3 regions of the Pseudomonas sp. AN-B15 genome follow, and region 2 is predicted to be linked to each of the others. Evidence: predicted binding sites of a transcription regulator. Region 2 holds the regulator's gene; each other region holds the start of a gene.
What was found. Region 2 encodes FliA, which starts transcription of late flagellar genes. Its sites were predicted from a motif close to CTAAAGTTTNNNNNNNNNNNGCCGNTAA; they were not measured.

Region 1 (4,736 bases), 900 kb from region 2:
GGGCTTGCCCGCGATTGGATTTACCCTTTGGCGCTGACTGAAGATCAGACGCGGAAGTGGCTGACCATCTGCTGCAACTGACCGCCCAGGCGTGCCAGTTCAACGCTGGACGCTGCGGTTTCATCGCTGGCCGCGGCGGTCTGTTCCGACACGTCGCGCACGTTGATGATGCTGCGGCTGATTTCTTCGGCCACGGCGCTTTGCTGTTCGGCCGCGGCGGCGATCTGCTGGTTCATCGACTGGATGTTCGACACCGTGCGGGTGATGTTTTCCAGGGAGTCGCCAGCCTTGCGGGTCAGGGCCACGCTGCTGTCGGTCAGGGCGCGGCTGTTGTTCATCACGGCAGCCACTTGCTGGGTGCCGTTCTGCAGACCGGCGACCAGACCTTCGATTTCTTCGGTGGATTTCTGCGTGCGTTGTGCCAGGCCGCGGACTTCGTCGGCGACCACGGCAAACCCACGACCGGCTTCACCGGCTCGCGCGGCTTCAATGGCTGCGTTGAGCGCGAGCAGGTTGGTCTGCTCGGCCACGGCCTTGATCACGTCCATGACGCTGCCGATCTTGTCGCTTTCCTGTTGCAGCACGCTCATGGCTTCAGTGGAACGCACCACTTCGCTGGCCAGGCGCTCGATCTGGGCGATGGCTTCATTCACCACCTTGTCGCCTTCACGGGCTTCACCGTCAGCGGCGGCAGCGGCTTGCGAGGCTTCTTCGGCGTTGCGCGCGACTTCCTGCACGGTGGCGGTCATCTCGTGCATGGCGGTGGCCACCTGATCGGTCTCGACCTTCTGGCTGTTCACGCCGGCGCTGGTCTGCTCGGTCACGGCCGAAAGTTCTTCGGCGGCGCTGGCGATCTGGGTGACGCCGTCGCGGATACCGCTGATCAGGTCGCGCAGGGTTACGCCCATACGCGCGATGCCTTGTTGCAGCACGCCGAGTTCGTCGCGGCGGGTGACGGTGACGTTCTGGGTCAGGTCGCCGCTGGCAATGCGCTCGACCACGGCCAGGGTGTCTTGCAGCGGACGGGTGATCTGACGGGTGATGATCACCGCAGCAATCACGCCGACCAGCAGCGCCAGCAGGGTGCTGATCAGCTGGAGCGTACGGGCCTGGGCGCTTTCGATGTCGCGACGGTCGAGCTGGATCTGGTACAGCTGCTCGCTGGTGGTGACGATGGCCGCACCTTGATCGGTCATCTCCTTACGCGCCTGCACCGCTTCGCTGTTGGCGTTCTTGTAGGCCTGCAACGCGCTGCGGTAGTTGCTCAGGGCGGTTTCCAGCTGACGCAGAGCGTCTTGCTGGGTCGCGGCGAAATGCACGTTCAGTTGCTTGAGGCTGGCAATTGCCACGTCCAGTTGGCCGACGGCTTTCTGCTCGGTTTCGGCGTTGGTGGTGGCGGTGTAGCCGCGCACTTCATAGCGCGCGAGGATGAACGCTTCCTTGGCCTGGGTGATGGCCTGGAACTGCTCGAAGCGCTGCTCGCTCATGTCCATTTGCTGCACGCGCTTGCTGATCGCTTCGATCAGGTTGTAAGCGGTGTCGGCGTTGCTGCCCATCACGTCGCGGGCGCTGTTGCCGGTGCGGTAGGCGTTGCGCATCTTGTTCAGCGAAGTCTGGTATTCGGCGATGGTCGCGGCCTGCTCTTTCAGCAGTTTGACGTTTTCCGGGCTCTTGAACTTGTTGATCAGCGCCTGTTGTTGCGCGGCAAAGCTTTCGAGGGTGGTTTGCACATTCTGCGCGGCGGTTTCGTCGCCGTTGGTCAGCATGTATTGCAGGCGCACCACGCGCAGCTTGGTCAGGCCGGCATTGAGCTGGGTGATGTCGCTCATCCAGTTGCTGCGGTCGATCAGACCGCCGAGGCTGGTCCAGCCGGTCAGGGCGAGGACGCAGGTCAGGGCCAGGACCAGGCCGAAGCCCAGACCCAATTTCATGTTCACGCTGATGTTGCCGAACCAGCTATTCATCACAATTCCTCCAGGAACGTAGAGCTACTTGATCGTCGGTCAGGCTGGAAGATTGTTGTTTTTTTGAGCCAGCAAGGGGGTTAGCAGGTCTGTATCGGCCGCAAACACGAGAGCTGAAAGGATTTTGTCCGACGGAATTTGTAACAAGGGCGTTTCAAGACTTTTTTCACATGCGTTTCACTCGCCACTTACGCCCGCTTCTCTACCCTCGCCGCATCGTATTGACTGTGATGGATGCCGACGAGGCGGCCCGATGTGGAATTGAGACTGAGTCTGTTCGGCGTCAAACGCTCGATTTCCCTGAGCGGATTGGCCCGCTATCGCAATACCTGGGTCATGCTCGGCGCCTTGTTATTGGTGATTCCGCTGACCCTGTGGCTGCTCGCCCCGGCGGCGGTGCCTGACCTGGCCCACGGCAATGTGTCCGGCGCCCGCGCGCTGGCGGCCGGGTGGGCCAAGGGCGAGATGATTGTGCTGGTGCGTCACGTCGAGCGCTGCGATCACTCGCCGGCGCCGTGCCTGAGTGGTGACGACGGCATCACCGACCGCTCGCGCAGTGTCGCGGTCGGTGTCGGCGCACAGTTCGAGCATTTGGGCCTGAATAATGCCGATATCTACAACAGCCCGATGCTGCGCACGGTGCAGACCGCCGGTTACATGTTCAATCGCGCGGCCACCGGCGAAGACTGGCTGATCAGCTGCAAGGGCCACATCCTGCAGGAAGCGCTGGCGCACAAGCTCCCGGGACGCAATCTGATTCTGGTGACCCACAGCGAGTGCATGGCGGAGCTGGAAAAGGATCTGAATTCGCCGGTTTCGGACCCGGGCTATGGCTCCTCGCTGTTTGTTTCCGCTGCGAACAAAGCGGCCCCGCGCGTGCTTGGCTTCATCGAAGCCTCCGACTGGCATTCAGTGAGCACTCGATGAACTGAGGAGGGCAAAGCGTCGGCCCAAACAAAACCCGCCAGTGACGGCGGGTTTTTTATTGGCTGGCGCGAAGGGCGTCAGTAGCCGACGAAGTAGTACGCCTGGCGCCCGACCATCATGGTCTTCAGCACTTTGAGTGGTGCGACGGGTTCGCTGTCCGCCGAGATCACCGCGACGTTCGAGGGCGAGGCACTGAGGAAGTCATGCAGTTGCGCGTCGGTGTCCAGTCCCTTGAGCACACGTTGGGTGTAGAACACGCTGGCGCCGCCGACCCGCTCGTTGGCTTGGAACAGCGCGACCTGCTGACCGTTGGCCTGCAAGCTCTGAATGTGTTCGGTCAACGGCAGGAACGACAGCTCCTTGTCGGCGTTGGGCAGTGCCCACTGCGCGGCGCCGAGGTAGCTGGCGATCACCACTGTGAGCAGTCCTGCGGCAATTGCCTGACGATGACGGGCGACTTTTCCGATGAAACGGTCGGCGGTTTCGCGGGCCTGCAAGCGCTCGAAGAGTATGCGCGCATACTCGGCGGCAATCACCGCCGCCGCCGGGGTCATCGACATCAGGTACACCGTGCGTTTGCTGGAAGCGAGGGTCAGCATGATGAACTGCGCGACGATCCACAGGCTGAAAAACAACAGGTAACGGTTGGCCTTCAGCTCCTTGCGGAAATGCCACAGGCCCAGATACACCAGAATGTTCCACGGCAGGAACGCTTCCGGCAGTTTGGCCAGGTAGTAATAGAACGGCTCGTAATGCCCGGCCTCGACGAACGAGCCGCTGAAGCGACCGACGCTGTTGGTCAGCAGCACTTCAGCGACAGCGTGCGAACCACCGCGCTGATAGAGCACCGCGAGCCAGATCAGCAATGGAATCAGGCCCACGACGGTGAGCAAACCGGGACGCAACCACGCGCCGAGCTTCAGGCGTTTGTCGATCAGGTTATCGGCCAGCAGATAAGCGAAAATCACCACCCCCGGCATCGCCAGTCCCAGCACGCCCTTGCTCAGCGTGGCGATGGCGATGCCGACGATAAACAGCAGCGAGTTAGCCGCGTTCGGTGCGCGTTGCGCCTGAAAGAACGCCAGCAACGCGGTGGTCACGCCGAGCGCCAGCAGCGCATCCTCGCCGACCCCACGCACGTTGCTCCAGTAACTGGCCATGGTCGCCAGCAATATCCCCGCCGTCCAGGCGAGCGCTTTCGGCCGTCCGAAGCGGCGCAGCATGCCGTACAGCAGCATCACGCTGAACAAACCGGCTACCGCCGACGCCAGCCGCACCGCCCACGGCGAAACGCCAAACACGCGCATGGCGCCGGCGTCCAGCCACAGGCTCAGCGGTGGTTTTTCCAGAAACGGTTCGCCGAACAGGCGCGGCGTCACCCAGTCATCGTCCAGGTGCATCTCCATGGCGATCCCGGCGACCCGGGCCTCGGTGGAGCCTTGCAGCTGGTGGTTACCCAAAGCGAAAAAAAACAGCAGGGCGGCGAGTAGAAACAGCGAAGTGGCGGCACGCGGCATGGATTTCAGGCAACCGGAAGGGGCAGGAGCCTTGAGCATACGTCGGCAATGCTTAACAAATTGTGAAACTCACGCCAGTTGTCGTGACCAGCGCTTTTCCGGCGCCTCGAACGTCGGATTGACCAGCGCCGTCAGCACATGGTCCTGCCAGCGCCCGGCGATGTTCAGGTAGGCCTTGGCGTAGCCCTCGCGCTCGAAACCCAGACGCTCCAGCAAGCGCGCACTGCGCTCGTTGCCGGGTATGTAGTTGGCCATGATCCGGTGCAGGTTCTGCGTGTCGAACATGTAGCCGATGCCGGCCTCCAGGCCTTCCTGCATCAGGCCCTGC
Region 2 (4,736 bases):
TGGGGCGGATTCTCAACGTGCCGGTGACCCACGTCGACCCGGGCCAGTCGCTGGTGCAGGCGCTGGATCCATTGCTGCGCAAGCGCGTGGTGCTGATCGATACCGCCGGCCTGCAGGCCAGCGATCCGGCGCTGCGCATGCAGCTGGAAAGTCTGGCCGGGCGTGGCATCCGTTCAAAAAATTATCTGGTGCTGGCAACCACCAGCCAGAAACAGGTTCTAACCGCCGCTTATCACAGTTACAAGCGTTGCGGGCTTGCCGGCTGCATCCTGACTAAACTGGATGAGACGGCCAGCCTTGGCGAAGTGTTGAGCCTGGCGATCAGTCATGAACTGCCGGTCGCGTACCTGACCGATGGCCCACGGATTCCGGATGATCTGCATCTGCCGCGCCGTCATCAGCTGGTCAGCCGCGCCGTCAGCGTGCAAATGCAGGAAGAACCCAGCGAAGAAGCCATGGCTGACATGTTCGCTGATATCTACCACAGCCCGACCAAGCAGGTTGGCTGAGGTAATGAACAGTTTTTGTACCTACATCGATGGTCTGCCATGCATTGTTCCGGTTGTGAACGCGCAGCCAGTAATGTGGCCTCCGTCTATGCAAGACAAGGTAAAGAAATAACATGGGCAGCATGCATCCCGTACAGGTGATCGCGGTGACCGGCGGCAAAGGTGGCGTCGGCAAGACTAACGTGTCAGTGAACTTGTCTCTGGCGCTGGCAGAGCTTGGCCGTCGGGTCATGCTGCTGGACGCCGACCTGGGGCTGGCGAACGTCGACGTTCTGCTGGGGCTGACCCCCAAACGCACGCTGGCCGATGTCATCGAAGGCCGCTGCGAACTGCGCGACGTGCTGTTGCAGGGCCCCGGCGGGATCCGCATCGTGCCGGCCGCTTCCGGCACCCAAAGCATGGTGCACCTGAGCCCGGCGCAACATGCCGGTCTGATTCAGGCGTTCAGCGACATCGGCGACAATCTCGATGTACTGGTGATCGACACCGCTGCGGGCATTGGTGACTCGGTAGTCAGTTTCGTGCGCGCGGCGCAGGAAGTGTTGCTGGTGGTCTGCGACGAGCCGACCTCGATCACCGACGCCTACGCGCTGATCAAACTGCTCAATCGCGACTACGGCATGAACCGCTTCCGCGTCCTCGCCAACATGGCGCAGAGCCCGCAGGAAGGGCGCAATCTGTTCGCCAAGTTGACCAAGGTCACGGATCGCTTTCTCGACGTCGCCTTACAATACGTCGGCGCGGTGCCGTACGACGAAAGCGTGCGCAAGGCCGTGCAGAAGCAGCGAGCAGTCTATGAAGCCTTTCCGCGTTCCAAGTGCGCGCTGGCGTTCAAGGCGATCGCGCAGAAGGTCGATACCTGGCCGCTGCCTGCCAACCCGCGTGGGCACCTTGAGTTTTTCGTCGAGCGCCTCGTGCAGCAAACGGCAGGGCCAGTGTTATGACCGCCAGCGGTATGAACTACTACAAGAAATCGGCACGTGACGCGCAGTACGAGTTGATCGAGCGTTACGCGCCACTGGTCAAGCGCATTGCCTATCACTTGCTGGCGCGCTTGCCGGCGAGTGTGCAGGTCGAAGACCTGATTCAGGCCGGGATGATCGGCCTGCTCGAAGTCTCGACCAAATATGACGCCAGCAAAGGCGCCAGTTTCGAAACGTACGCGGGCATCCGGATCCGCGGCGCGATGCTCGATGAAGTGCGCAAAGGGGATTGGGCACCTCGCTCGGTTCACCGCAACACCCGTATGGTCAGCGACGCAATTCGCTCAATTGAAGCTAAAACCGGCCGTGATGCTAAAGATCACGAGGTTGCGGCCGAACTCCAATTGAGTCTCGATGATTACTACGGGATTTTGAATGACACCCTGGGCAGCCGGCTGTTCAGTTTCGACGACCTGCTGCAGGACGGCGAACACGAAGGGCTGCACGAGGATGGCGCCAGTGCTCATCTTGAGCCGTCACGCGATCTGGAAGATGAACGCTTCCAGGCTGCGCTGGCGGACGCGATTGCCAATTTGCCGGAGCGTGAGCGACTGGTGTTGGCGCTGTACTACGACGAAGAACTGAACCTCAAGGAAATCGGTGAAGTCCTTGGCGTCAGTGAATCGCGGGTCAGCCAGTTACACAGCCAGTGCGCGGCCCGTTTGCGGGGGCGTTTGGGGGAGTGGCGAGCGCGCTGAAGGCAGTGTGGGGACACTGCGAACGAGGCTGGTGCGGTGATGAACGGCACCGGTCTTGCTCTGTTGTGCTCCAGACAGTCATCGAGTGCTTTGCCGGATTGATTGAAATGGCGCGTCCAGGTGCTGGGCGCGTTTAAGACTGCTTGGAGGTCGAATTGGACAAGAACATGAAAATCCTCATCGTTGATGACTTCTCAACGATGCGGCGGATCATCAAGAACCTGCTGCGTGATCTGGGGTTCACCAACACCGTCGAGGCCGACGATGGCACCACTGCCATTCCGGTGCTCAACAGCGGAAGCATCGACTTTCTGGTAACGGACTGGAACATGCCGGGCATGACCGGTATCGACCTGCTGCGCCACGTGCGTGCCGATGAAAAACTCAAGCACCTGCCCGTGCTGATGGTGACTGCCGAAGCCAAGCGCGAGCAGATCATCGAAGCGGCCCAGGCCGGCGTCAACGGCTACGTGGTCAAACCTTTCACGGCTCAGGCGCTGAAAGAAAAAATCGAGAAGATTTTCGAACGCATCGGCTGATGAACGCGCGGGGGAGCTATGGAGCATAACGAATCTTCACAGGGCGATTTCGAATCGACCCTGAAAAAACACGCGGTCGAACTGGTCGAGAGCCTTGAAAAAGGCAGGTTCGGCGACGCTGTGCAACTGATCCATGAGCTCAATCAGACCCGTGACCGTGGCCTGTATCAGGAAGTGGGCAAGCTCACACGCGAACTGCACAGTGCGATCGTCAACTTCCAGATCGATCCGCACATGCCGCAGGCCGAGGAAGTGTCGCAAATCACCGACGCCACCGAACGCCTGGGCTATGTGGTCAAGCTGACCGAAGCCGCGGCCAACCGCACCATGGATCTGGTGGAAAGCGCGACCCCGGTGGTCAATGGCCTGGCTGAAGAAGCCCAGGCGCTGAGCACCGATTGGGGCCGCTTCATGCGTCGTGAAGTCGGGGCTGAAGAGTTCCGCGAACTGGCGCGCCGGGTCGACGGTTTTCTGTCACGCAGCAGCACGGACAACCGTGCGGTGTCGAGCAACCTGAACGACATCCTGCTGGCTCAGGATTACCAGGACCTCACCGGTCAAGTGATCAAGCGTGTGACCCAGCTGGTCACCGAAGTCGAAAGCAATTTGCTCAAACTCGTCCTCATGGCCAGTCAGGTTGACCGCTTTGCGGGCATCGAACACGACCGTGCCGCGATGCTTGCAGAAAAAGATCCACAAAAACATCTCTCGCAGGGTGAAGGTCCGCAGATTCATGCCGATAAACGAGAAGACGTTGTGTCCGGTCAGGACGATGTGGACGATTTGTTATCCAGCCTCGGATTCTAGAGTTTTGGAATTTTAGGTTTTTTGGGTTTTTAGACCTGTAGGAGCACCCCATTAATGAGCTTCGGCGCCGATGAAGAGATCCTTCAGGATTTCCTGGTTGAGGCCGGCGAGATTCTTGAGCAACTGTCCGAGCAACTGGTCGAGCTGGAAAGCCGCCCGGATGACGCAGATCTGCTCAACGCAATTTTTCGCGGTTTCCACACTGTAAAAGGGGGCGCCGGCTTCCTTCAGCTCAACGAGCTGGTGGAGTGCTGTCACATCGCCGAAAACGTGTTCGACATCCTGCGCAAGGGTGAACGTCGCGTTGATGCAGAACTGATGGACGTGGTGCTTGAAGCATTGGACGCGGTGAACAGCATGTTCAGCGAAGTCCGTGAACGTGCACCGATCACGGCCGCCACTCCGGAACTGCTGGCCGCGCTGGCGCGTCTGGCCGAACCGCAATCGGCCGACGAAGCCCCGGCTTCGCCGGTGGCCGAGATGATCGAAGAGCTGGTCGTCGAAGGCGATTCGAACGATTCGGGCGACATCACCGATAACGAATTTGAACAGCTGCTGGATTCGCTGAACGCCGTCAAGGCCGAAGCCGAAGCCCCGGCCGCTGCTGCGCCTGCGCCGGCTGCCGATGCGGCCGCCAGCGATGAAATCACCGACGCCGAATTCGAGTCGTTGCTCGATCAACTGCACGGCAAAGGCCAGTTCGCGCCAGACGCCGTCGCACCGACTGCGGCTGCTCCAGCGGCACCGGCGGCGGGTGACAGCTCGGACATCACCGACGACGAATTTGAAGCACTGCTCGATCAGTTGCACGGCAAGGGCAACTTCGCCGTCGAAGCACTGGAATCGGCTATTGCTGCGGCACCGGCGGCGCCTGCCGCACCGGCGGCCGCCGCTGCCGGCAGCGATCTGATCAGCGATCACGAGTTCGAATCGCTGCTCGACGAATTGCACGGCAAAGGCAAGTTCACTGACGTTGGCGCCGCTGCTGCGGGCACCGCGTCGACCGTGGCTGCGCCTGCCGCCAAGGCTGCCGCTCCGGCTGCTGCGCCAAAAGCGGCACCCAAGCCTGAACCGAAAGCCGAAACGCCGAAACCGGCTGCCGCTGCTGCACCGGCTCCGGCCCGTGCGCCCGCTGCACCGCCGCCGGAAAAACCGGCCAGCGAAGCCGAGACCACCGTGCGGGTCGATACCGCGCGTCTC
Region 3 (4,736 bases), 2.8 Mb from region 2:
CTGCCCAATGTTCACGGTTTTGCTGTTCAGCGACTCGATGTTGGTGCTGGAGGCGCTGAGCATGCTCGACAGTTGATTCATCGCCTTGATACTGCGATCCACCACTTGCTGGCCGTCTTCCGCGAGGCCGCGGGCGTCGCTGGCCTGGTTCGAGGCTTGTGCGGCATTGCGCGCGATTTCCTGGGCGGCAGCGCCCAGTTGATTGATCGCGGCGGCGACGCTGCTGGTGCGCGAGGCTTGCTGGTCGGAGTTGTACATCGACGAGTTGGACGCGGCGACCACGCGCAGCGCGACCTCGTTGACCTGGCCGGTGGCCGACGACACTTCGCGGATCGAGCCGTGGATACGCTCGACGAAGCGGTTGAATGCGGTACCCAGCACGCCGAATTCATCGTTGTTGACGATAGTCAGGCGCTTGGTCAGGTCGCCCTCGCCATCGGCGATGTCTTCCATGGCGCGGGTCATGACGTGCAGCGGCTGAATCAGCAGGCGAATCAGCATGCCCAGCAGCGCAATGATGATCACCACCGCAATCACGGTGGCAATCACCGCCGAGGTGCGGAACTCGCTGAGCATCGAGAAGGCTTTGTCCTTGTCCACCGACAGACCGATGTACCAGTTCACCGATGGCAGGCCTTTGATCGGGGTGAAGCTGACGATGCGGGTCTTGCCGTCGACCGTGATTTCACTGAAGTCGCTGCTGATGCGCGGGGTGTCCTGCGGATAGGCTTCTTTCAGTGACTTCATCACCAGCGCCTTGTCCGGGTGCACGAGGATCTTGCCGTCGGCGCTGACCAGGAACGCATAGCCCATGCCGGAGAAGTCCCGGGCGGTGAGCGTGTCGACCAGGGTTTGCAGGCTCAGGTCGCCGCCGACCACGCCAACGCTCTGACCGGCTTTTTTCGAGGCGGTGGCGATGGAGATGATCAACTGGCCGGTGGCGGCGTCGATGTACGGTTCGGTCAGGGTCGAGGCGCTGCTGCTCTCGGCACCTTTATACCAAGGGCGCACCCGTGGATCGAAGCCGTCCGGCATCTTTACGTCCGGGCGGATGGTGAAGTGACCGGTGGCATCGCCCAGGTAAGTGGCCATGAACGTCGAGGTCAGGGATTTCTGCTCCAGCAAGCTCGCGACGTTGGCCGGTTCCGGGTTGATGGCGATGTTCTGGGCCGCGTTCTCGACCAGCAGAATGCGTCCGTTGAGCCAGGTCTGGATGTTATCGGCGGTGACTTCGCCCATCTCGTTGAGATAGTTGTTCAGGTCATCGCGGATCGCGTTGCGTTGCAGCCAGTCGTTGTACAGCGTGAACGAGGCGAAAGCGGCGATGACGATGAGGGCGGCGGCAAGCAAAATTTTATGGCTGAAGCGCAGGTTTTTGTTCATGGCTTGGGGTTCCGCTAAGGTCTTAATGTCCTGGGCGTGCTTTTATAAAGACGCGCAATATGGGCAAGGGTGAAAAAAACTGATATTTCCGGCTCTCCTTAGGGAAATGTCCGACCGACTTTTCAGTCAGGTTCTCGCCCTTAGCTATCGGCCACAGCGGATTAAAGATTAACCATAGGTGACAAAATGCCTGACACATCGCAACTCGTTATCGGCGCCGATCTGGCGGGGCAACCGATTGCTCAGGCCATGCGCCTGGCCAACCGCCACGGGCTGATCGCCGGTGCGACCGGGACCGGCAAGACCGTGACTTTGCAACGTCTCGCCGAAGCGTTCAGCGACGCCGGGGTCGCGGTGTTCGCCGCCGACATCAAGGGCGACCTGTGCGGCCTGGGCGCTGCCGGCAATCCGCAGGGCAAGGTCGCCGAGCGCATCGCCGGGATGCCCTGGCTCGACCACAAGCCGCAGGCTTATCCGGTGACGCTGTGGGACATTCACGGCGAATCCGGTCATCCGTTGCGCACCACCTTGAGTGAAATGGGCCCGCTGCTGATCGGCAGCCTGCTGGAACTGACCGACAGTCAGCAGGCGGCGCTGTACGCGGCTTTCAAGGTGGCGGACCGCGAAGGTCTGTTGTTGCTGGACCTGAAAGACCTCAAGGCGCTGCTCAACCACCTCAAGGACAACCCGCAACTGTTGGGCGAAGATGCCGCGCTGATGACCACCGGTTCCAGTCAGGCGTTGTTGCGCCGGCTGGCGACCCTGGAGCAGCAGGGCGCTGAAGCCTTGTTCGGCGAGCCAGCATTGCAACTCGAAGACATTCTGCAACCGGCGGCGGACGGCCGTGGGCGCATTCATTTGCTCGATGCCAGCCGTCTGGTACACGAGGCGCCGAAGGTCTACGCGACGTTCCTGCTGTGGTTGCTGGCCGAGCTGTTCGAGCAGTTGCCAGAGCGCGGCGACGCCGACAAACCGCTGCTGGCGCTGTTCTTCGATGAAGCGCATTTGTTGTTCGGCGATACGCCAAAGGCGTTGCAGGAACGTCTGGAACAGGTGGTGCGGCTGATCCGCTCGAAAGGGGTCGGCGTGTATTTCGTCACCCAGTCGCCGGGGGATTTGCCGGATAACGTGCTGGCGCAGCTTGGCCTGCGCATCCAGCACGGTTTGCGCGCGTTTACCGCCAAGGAACAGAAATCCCTGCGCGCGGTGGCCGATGGCTTCCGGCCTAATCCGGCGTTCGATACGTTGTCGGTATTGACGGAGCTGGGCATCGGCGAAGGGCTGGTCGGGACGCTGCAGGAAAAGGGCACGCCGGAAATGGTCCAGCGGGTGCTGGTGGCGCCGCCGCAATCGCGGATCGGGCCGCTGAGCGAGACCGAACGCACGATGCTGATCGCCGGGTCGCCGTTCAAGGGACGTTATGACAAGCCGATCGATCGTGAATCGGCGTATGAAATCCTGATGGGCCGCAAGGATCTGGCGCCGGAGGCAGAAATGCCGACCGGTAAGGCCGCGCCTGAAGAACCGAGCCTGGCCGATCGTGCCGGGGAGTTTCTGGGGACGGCGGCGGGGCAGGCGCTGAAGTCAGCGATGCGCCAAGCGGCGAACAATCTCGGCAAACAACTGGTAAGAGGGCTGATGGGCTCGTTGCTCGGCGGCAGCAAACGCCGCTAAAAGGAAAGATCGCAGCCTTCGGCAGCTCCTGCAGGGGAACGCATTCTCAATGTTGGAGCTGCCGCAGGCTGCGATCTTTTGCTTTTGCTTCAGGTCTTGTCTTTGGCGTGCGCCGCCAGACGCTCAAGCGCTGCACGCAGGCCAGGATCGCTGATCCCGTCGGCCGTCGACTGAATGGTCTGCGCCGCATCTGTGGACAGATCCATTGAGTGTCCGCCTGGACGATGCTGGACCAGCGGCGGTTGCACGCGGAACAGGATGCGCGTCAGGTTGGCGAATTCTTCGAACAGCTGCAGTTGGCGTTGCAGGCGTTTTTGCTGGTAACGCAGGCGCGTCGCCCAGTGCCCGTCGGTCACCACCAGCGTCAATTGGCCTTCACGCCACTTGGCCACATGGCAATGCGTGCGGGCGGCCGGTTGCAGCTGGCTTTCAAGCAGGCGTTGCAGATGAGCGAGGCGTTGGGCATGGCCGAGAATGGCTTTGAGCGGCTTGGCTTCGCGTAGCAGAACGGCGGGCGCTCTGGCTGTGAGGGGGCGAAATGCCATGATCGAACACCTGAAGTAACAGACGCGCCATGGTAGCAGAAAGCGACGGAACCACTCGCCCATTGCTTTTGTCCCTGCTTTACCCATTAAATCAACAACTAACTTCTTGCCTTAATGGGTTGAAGTTGAGCAAAACGCCCTTATTTTAAGTGAGCCCCGTCAAAGCGCAGTGCCAGCATCGTGGAATATCGCCACTTTCCTCACCACCGTTTCCGGGTAGAATGCTCGTTCGCATGCGGCCATGAGGGCTGCACGGGCGACTCACGGGGCCGCCCTCCATCCCTTTAGTGTGGAAGATCCTGCCGATATGTTTGCGCCTTTGTTAAAGAAACTTTTTGGAAGCAAGAACGAGCGTGAAGTCAAACGCATGCTCAAGACGGTGCAGCTCGTCAATGCCTTCGAAGAGCAAATGGTGGCCCTTTCGGACGATCAATTGCGTGCCAAGACCAACGAGTTCAAGGCCCGTATCGCCAAAGGGGAATCCCTCGACAAGCTGTTGCCTGAAGCCTTCGCGGTCGCCCGTGAAGCCGGCAAGCGCGTCATGGGCATGCGCCACTTCGACGTCCAGTTGATCGGCGGCATGACCTTGCATGAAGGCATGATTGCCGAGATGCGTACCGGCGAGGGTAAAACCCTCGTGGCCACCCTGGGCGTTTACCTCAACGCGCTGTCCGGCAAGGGCGTGCACGTTGTGACCGTGAACGACTACCTGGCCCGCCGCGACGCCAACTGGATGCGTCCGCTGTATGAATTCCTCGGCCTGACCGTCGGCGTCGTGACGCCGTTCCAGCCGCCGGAAGAGAAGCGCGCCGCCTACGCTGCCGACATCACCTACGGCACCAACAACGAATTCGGTTTCGACTACCTGCGCGACAACATGGCGTTCAGCATGGAAGAGAAATTCCAGCGCGAACTCAATTTTGCCGTGATCGACGAAGTCGACTCCATCCTCATCGACGAAGCCCGTACCCCGCTGATCATTTCCGGTCAGGCCGAGGACAGTTCCAAGCTGTACATGGAGATCAACAAACTGATCCCGCAGCTGGAACTGCACGTCGAAGAAGTCGAAGGCCAGGTCACCAAGGCCGGCCATTACACGATCGACGAGAAGACCCGTCAGGTCGAACTCAACGA

Region 1: GTQ41_RS03725 (methyl-accepting chemotaxis protein) is a predicted target of FliA. The motif match lies at 2,056-2,083, and genes of this name have one in related genera.
Region 3: GTQ41_RS20755 (methyl-accepting chemotaxis protein) is a predicted target of FliA. The motif match lies at 1,528-1,555, and genes of this name have one in related genera.

Annotation. Positions count from the first base shown of each region.
Region 1 covers NZ_CP049737.1:859,754-864,489, forward strand. Annotated here, with positions in the region: gene GTQ41_RS03725 (methyl-accepting chemotaxis protein) at 45-1,964, opposite strand; gene GTQ41_RS03730 (histidine phosphatase family protein) at 2,220-2,891, shown strand; gene GTQ41_RS03735 (glycosyltransferase family 39 protein) at 2,969-4,447, opposite strand; gene rimJ (ribosomal protein S5-alanine N-acetyltransferase) at 4,478-4,736, opposite strand, start outside.
Region 2 covers NZ_CP049737.1:1,762,459-1,767,194, forward strand. Annotated here, with positions in the region: gene flhF (flagellar biosynthesis protein FlhF) at 1-509, shown strand, start outside; gene fleN (flagellar synthesis regulator FleN) at 623-1,453, shown strand; gene fliA (RNA polymerase sigma factor FliA) at 1,450-2,190, shown strand; gene GTQ41_RS08120 (chemotaxis response regulator CheY) at 2,358-2,729, shown strand; gene GTQ41_RS08125 (protein phosphatase CheZ) at 2,748-3,536, shown strand; gene GTQ41_RS08130 (chemotaxis protein CheA) at 3,591-4,736, shown strand, end outside.
Region 3 covers NZ_CP049737.1:4,570,923-4,575,658, reverse strand. Annotated here, with positions in the region: gene GTQ41_RS20755 (methyl-accepting chemotaxis protein) at 1-1,383, opposite strand, end outside; gene GTQ41_RS20750 (helicase HerA-like domain-containing protein) at 1,570-3,057, shown strand; gene GTQ41_RS20745 (DUF721 domain-containing protein) at 3,147-3,602, opposite strand; gene secA (preprotein translocase subunit SecA) at 3,910-4,736, shown strand, end outside.